DNA from 2 places in the Anaerocellum diazotrophicum genome. Region 1 is predicted to be linked to the other one. Evidence: riboswitches for the same ligand, from Rfam matches in the RefSeq annotation. Region 1 holds a riboswitch; the other holds the start of a gene.
What was found. Region 1 has a riboswitch for cyclic di-AMP ahead of CaldiYA01_RS03295 (C40 family peptidase). Riboswitches for the same ligand answer to the same signal wherever they lie in the genome.
Positions count from the first base shown of each region.

Region 2: another riboswitch for cyclic di-AMP. It lies ahead of CaldiYA01_RS01820 (beta/alpha barrel domain-containing protein); the one in region 1 lies ahead of CaldiYA01_RS03295 (C40 family peptidase).

Region 1 covers NZ_AP024480.1:732,875-736,292, reverse strand. Annotated here, with positions in the region: gene CaldiYA01_RS03300 (hypothetical protein) at 1-337, shown strand, start outside; gene CaldiYA01_RS03295 (C40 family peptidase) at 405-1,364, opposite strand; cyclic di-AMP (ydaO/yuaA leader) riboswitch at 1,369-1,527, opposite strand; gene CaldiYA01_RS03290 (lactate utilization protein) at 1,629-2,270, opposite strand; gene CaldiYA01_RS03285 (ABC transporter ATP-binding protein) at 2,277-3,418, opposite strand, start outside.
Region 2 covers NZ_AP024480.1:430,655-434,072, reverse strand. Annotated here, with positions in the region: gene CaldiYA01_RS01830 (anthranilate synthase component II) at 1-539, opposite strand, end outside; gene CaldiYA01_RS01825 (DUF362 domain-containing protein) at 775-1,896, shown strand; cyclic di-AMP (ydaO/yuaA leader) riboswitch at 1,957-2,108, shown strand; gene CaldiYA01_RS01820 (beta/alpha barrel domain-containing protein) at 2,113-3,418, shown strand, end outside.

The DNA.
Region 1 (3,418 bases):
GAATTTTATTATTCTAAAACAGGATAAAAACTGCAAACCACCGTTTAAGATTGGATATCCAAATTTAGATGGCTGGGCTTGCTATTTAATCGATGGAAACTTGTTTATAAAACAATATAAACACATAGATGGTGCCCAGTACCCTGACTTTGGATGTTCTTACGAAACATATACAACCGATTTCATGCTTGAGATGGAAACTCTAAGTCCACTTTACCTTGTGGCACCGGGCGAAGAGATTTCTCATCTTGAGGTTTGGCAGCTCAATAAGGTTGACGCTACTATTGAAAACGAGGAAGATGTCAAAAACCTAATTTTGCCTTTGATAAAAAAGTAAAAAACATTTTCAAACATAAAAGGGGCTTTTCCCTTTCTGATTTTCAGGAAAAAGCCCCTTTTTACTTTCATCTTATGACCCTTTTTGCCATCATAAAAAATCTTCCATAATATGAATTTAGGTCAGTTTCTGTTACACGTCCCCTTGCACTTGACGCATGAATGAACTTGCCACCACCTAAATATATGCCAACATGATTTATATAATTTTTCCCACCATCTGTATCAAAGAAAAGCAAATCTCCCGGTTGAATTTCACTATACGAAATTCTCACACCATTTGCCCTTGCCATGTCAGCTGCTGTTCTTTCTAAATTTATTCCAAAGTTTCTAAACACAAACTGAACAAATCCTGAACAGTCAAAACCAGTTGATGGCGATGTTCCACCGTATGAGTATCTTATGCCACGAAATCTTTGAGCAAACTCCAAAATTCTCTGTGCCAAGCTAAGATTTATAAAAGTTTCTGCTTGACTTCTTTCAAACCCACCACGTGACACTGTTTTTGATACAAGCTGCGATGGCATCTTCAAAAGGTAATAAGCCATATATCCTACTGCGCCATCAAGCGTCTTTACCTTCACCCAGCCATTTTGTTCTTTTGACAGGACATACACCTTGCTACCATTTTTTAATGTCTTCAGCACCTTTGATGAAGTTGACATATCACTTCTCAGGCGTGCATTGTCTTTTAAAACTGTGGCTTGCGCAATTATATCAGCCGTTTTTGCTACACTTGCTCTTGAATTATTTAAAACTGCGCTCATTTTTTCATTCGTAATAGCTATGTAATCAGACTTTACATACCCAACAATTCCATCATACGAAATCTTTACCCATCCACCTGTATTTGACAAAACTTGTGCTTTAAACCCTTTGGGGAAAACTCCTAAAATCTTACTACTTGTTGAAGGTGCACTTCTTATATTTATTGTGGATTTTGCCTGGGCTGACTGGGCAAAGGCCTTTGCAGAAAAAAACATCAAAAAAATTACAAGAAGTATAGCCATTAAACTTCTGAGATTCATGCAAAAACTCCCTTCTTGAGGCTTACGGGATTAGCTGACGGGTTCGGGACAAGAAGGCTATCCCTACGGCAACACTTTTGCCGATTCACCCCTGACTTACTTTGGGTCTCCCGCTGTCTGAGCAATTTTTACAATTTGCTCAGACATTCAGCCTATGAAGTTTATTATTTTGATGTTATTATTTTATTACAAGTCACTTTATTCTGTCAACCCTTTTTTACAGAATTGTTACGCAAATATTTCTGAAATATTACAACCCCATCTCTAAAAGCCCAAGTCTTCTTTGACCAGCACAACCTTGATTCTTCCCTTTGCAGGAGACCTTCTTGTTACAACAATATGGCTGCAGATGCACTCAAAACTTAAACAATCATGGCATTTTCCGTCCTGGGTACAGGGTGTGTTTCGAGAAAGTCTTTTTGAGTTCATAGGAGATGCTATGTTCCTTACTCTCAGCAAACCTTGTTCCTCGTTTAAAACAAGCTTGTTCTTTCCGGCAATCACTATTACATTTTTAGGACCGAAAAGAAGCGCTGCAAGCCTGTTGCCATTCCCATCTATGTTTATGAGTTTTCCGTCAAGTGTTATTGCGTTTGTTGACATAAGATAGTAGTCAGCCCAGAAAGATTTTCTGTAAATCTCACCAAGCTCCTCAGGTGTTATTCCTTCTTTGTATCTGTCCAAAAAGTTGTAATTGCCATTTCTCAGAAAATCTATCACACCACATTCAAAAAGTGTCATTGACCCACCGCATGATACCATGCTGCCTTTTGAAATGAGTTTTTCTAAAAGAGGTACAACATCTTCTTTTTTTTCAACAACAAAACATTCAAAGTTTCTTGCCTCCAAGTTTTTCTTTACAGTTTCAAAGTTTGTATCCAACCACCATGCCTTATTTTGATTCATTTTAAATCACTCCTTTACATCTTTTACATTTGTTTCTCTTAAGATATAATCTTTCAAACTCTCACTGTTTGAAACAACTAAGGCTTTTTCTCTCAAGCAATTGTAAAGATTTGTTGCAAAACCGCCTGTAAAATCGCGTTTTGAAATATCCTCCTCTTCAATTATGCAAAGCTTATTAGCATACCTTAGCGCCTCTAAGTTTTTCAGGTTCTGAACACCAAACGGAATACTGCAAAGCACGCACAGGTCTGCCTTGCTGATTAGCTGAATATTTTCAATATACTCTTTTTCTCCAATTGGCATAAAAGGTTTCGTAAAAACTGTATAGATGGAAAAAAGCTGAGCTGTTTCAAAGTCTGTATCGTTTGTGGAAAGTACACCTGTTGTGACTTTACACCCCATTTCAACGAGCATCCTGAAAAGAAGCTGTGCGCTCCCACCTCCTGCAACAACATGAACGTGCACAGCTTTTGGGTCTTCTCTCTGGATAAGTTCTATATCAAATATCCCAAATGGATTTTTGTAAACAACTGCGTCAACATTGTACACCTTTTTGATGTTCTGTTGGTTTAGAACCTCATCTGGTCTTCCAATATCTACAATTTTACCATCTTTCATTATAATCACGCAATCGCACACTTTGGCTGCAATTTTCAGATTATGAATTGCCATTATGACAATCTTGCCATCAAGCGCTTCCTTTTTTGCAATTCTTAAAATTTTTTCTTGATGGGAAATATCCAAGTTTGAATTTGGCTCATCTAAAAGCAAAACTTTGCTACTTTGAGCAAGCACACGTGCAAAGGAAGTTCTTTGCCTCTCACCACCAGAAATCTTTAATATGCTCAAAAGTTTTTTGCTGGAAAGATCAACCTGTTCTATTTTCTCCTCCGCGATTTTTTTGCTCTCGTAGGTAGCAAAGAACCTGCTCTTTTCATAAGGAAATCTTCCCATCATCACAACATCAAGCACTGTAAATGGAAAGCTTGAAAAGATGTGCTGTGGCATGTACGAAATAAGCTTTGCTCTTTCTATGTCGGAAAGCTTGCTTATCTGCACATCACCAAAACAAATCCTGCCTTCAAAAATTTTGACAAGCCCTGCTAAAGCCTTTATTAGTGTACTTTTACCACTTCCGTTTGGTCCAA
Region 2 (3,418 bases), 300 kb from region 1:
ATCAAAAGTCCATGCTGAGTTGCAATTGACTCAGGATGAAACTGCACACCTTCTATTTTAAACCTTTTGTGTCTTATACCCATAACCTCTCCCTCTTTTGATACTGCTGTGATGGTAAGTTGTGTGCTGTCAACATCATCTATCACAAGAGAGTGGTATCGCACAACACGAAGAGGGTTTTTGAGTTTTTCAAATACTCCTTTTTTATCGTGAAATATTGTATCAATAATACCGTGCATAGGCCTTTTTGCCTTCTTTAACTTTGCCCCAAAGAACATGCCAATTGCTTGATGTCCAAGGCATACACCAAGAATATTTTTTGATTCTTTAAATTTATCTATGATTTCAAACAAAATATTATCGTCAGTAGGTCTTCCTGGTCCAGGAGAAAGAACAATGTGAGTCGGGTTTAGCTTGTAAATATCTTCTATAACAAGCTTGTCACGGTTTATCACAATGGTAGACACTTTGAGTCTTAAAAAATAGTTGTAGAGATTATACGTAAACGAATCAAAATTGTCAACAATCAACACCTTCATTATAAACACACCCTCTTTTTCTTGCGCAAGAACATTTTATAAGGTATCATTTCTGATACCTTATATCAAAAAAGTGCATTCTTGTATTCCTCTACTTTTCACTATTATACTATAACTTGCAAAGGCACACATCAACATTTTGCAACCATCAGCTAAATTATAGCTATTCACAAATTTCAAAAAAGGATTATAATTTTACTTACCCGAAAATTTTGAAAGGAGTTGAAAAGGGAAAATGGCAAAATCAAAGGTATATTTTACAGACTTTAAAACAAAACCAGGGTATAATATGCTTGATAAGCTTGAGAACCTTGTGAAAAAGGCAGGGATTGAAACAATCGATTTTAAAAACAAGTTTGTCGCTATCAAGGTCCACTTTGGAGAACCAGGAAACCTTGCGTATATAAGACCTAACTATGTCGCAAGGATTGTAAAACTCATCAAAAGTCTTGGTGGAAAACCGTTCGTGACAGATGCGAACACACTTTACACGGGAAGAAGAAGCAATGCTCTGGACCACTTAGAAGCTGCGTATGAAAATGGGTTTAACCCGCTTGTACTTGGTTGTCATGTAATCATCGCAGATGGTCTGAAAGGAACAGAGTACAGAGAGATTGAGGTGAACCTTAAACATACTCAAAAAGCAAAGATTGGCTCTGCCATTGCAGATGCTGATATTATAATCTCAATGAACCACTTTAAAGGTCATGAGATGACAGGGTTTGGTGGTGCTATCAAAAACATTGGAATGGGTTCGGGCTCGCGCGGCGGAAAGCTTTTTATGCACTCATCCTCAAAGCCGGTTATAAAGACATCAAAATGTGTTGGCTGCGGAATGTGTGTCAAAAGCTGCGCACAGCTTGCTATAACTTTGAATGAGAAGAAAAAAGCGGTAATTAGCTATGAAAAGTGTGTTGGATGCGGCCAGTGCGTTGCTGTGTGCCAGTTTGAAGCGGCAACTGTAAGATGGGATGAGGCAGCGTCAATCGCAAGCGAAAAGATTGCTGAGTATACCTATGCAGTTTTAAAAGACAAACCCAATTTTCACATAAACTTTGTCATGAACATTTCGCCTGACTGTGACTGCTGGTCACACAATGATATTCCTGTTGCACCTGATATTGGTATTGCAGCGTCATTTGACCCTGTTGCGCTTGACAAGGCATGTGTTGACCTTGTAAATAACTCTACGTTCATACCGGCTGGCTCTGCACTTGAAAAGGCAAAACACATAGAGGTTGATGGAAAAATTGACAGGTTCAAGAGCATTCATCCTGACACAGACTGGAGAGTAGCACTAAAACATGCTCAAGAGATTGGGCTTGGAAGTTTGGAGTATGAGCTTGTGAAGGTATAGACATTCTTTCTTGCCAAACTACTGTTTTTCTGGTATGATAAAAATCATAATAAAAAATAAAATCAAAAAAAGCTGAATTCTTGTGTAAAAAGCACAGGATAGGGGGGACCCACTTTTTTGGGGTGAATCAAGGCATCTTGCCTTGTAGGGCAAAAATTCCCTTTCTGCCCGAACCCGTCAGCTAACCCCCGAAGCTTTGAAAGGGAGGTTGTGTTTTTGAATGTAAAATTTAATCAAAAGACTCATATTCTTGAGATTGAATATCAGTTTAGGGATGTTGAAGAGCCAAATCTTTTCAGAAACATCTATCCTTACAATGAAGTGCCAAGGCTTGTATTCAATCACAGGATTGTGCCCATGAACGTGCCAGAACGACTTTATATAACTGACACTACTTTCAGAGACGGTCAGCAATCACGCTCACCTTACACTGTTGAACAAATCTGTAGAATTTATGACTACTTGCATGATCTTGACAATGGAAGTGGGATAATTCTTCACACAGAGTTTTTTGTCTATTCAAAGCAGGACAAGGAAGCAGTTTTAAAATGTTTGGAAAAAGGTTATGATTTCCCAAAGGTGACTGCTTGGATTCGCGCAAAAAAAGAGGATTTTGAGATTGTAAAGAGCCTTGGTATCAAGGAAACAGGAATTTTGGTTTCATGCTCGGACTATCACATTTTTAAGAAGCTCAAGATGACACGAAGCCAGGCAATGAAGCAATATTTAGAAATTGTGTCAGCAGCTTTAGAGGCAGGAATTATTCCAAGGTGCCATTTTGAAGACATAACACGTGCAGACTTTTATGGGTTTGTCTTGCCATTTATTAATGAACTTATGAAACTTTCAAAAGAGGCAAACATGCCTGTGAAAATTAGAGCATGTGATACGCTGGGGCTTGGATCACCAATACCAGGTGTGGCTCTGCCAAGAAGCGTTCCTCAAATAATCTATGGTATTGTCAACTATGGTGAAGTGCCATCTGAGTGGCTTGAATGGCATGGGCACAATGATTTTTACAAGGCTGTGATAAACTCTACAATGGCATGGCTTTATGGTGCCTCAATGGTAAACACATCACTTTTAGGAATAGGTGAACGAACTGGTAACACCCCATTAGAGGCAATGGTGATGGAATATATTCAGATAAGAGGGTCTGCAGACGGCATGAACGTTGCTGTGATATCTGAGATTGCTGAGTATTTCAAAAAAGAAATAGGGTATGAGATTCCTCCAATGACGCCTTTTGTCGGTGAAAACTTTAACGCAACACGGGCAGGAATCCATGCAGATGGACTTATGAAAGATGAAGAGATTTACAATATATTTGATACAGGAAAGATTCTGGGGAAGCCTCCTAAGGTTATTATAGATGCATACTCAGGCATTGCAGGAATTGTAATCTGGATAAACAGGTATTTTAAAGACAGCGGTATTGACATTCAGGTTGACAAAAAGGACCCAAGGGTTCAGAAGGTCAAAGAATGGGTAGATGGTCAATATGAAAACGGAAGAAATACAT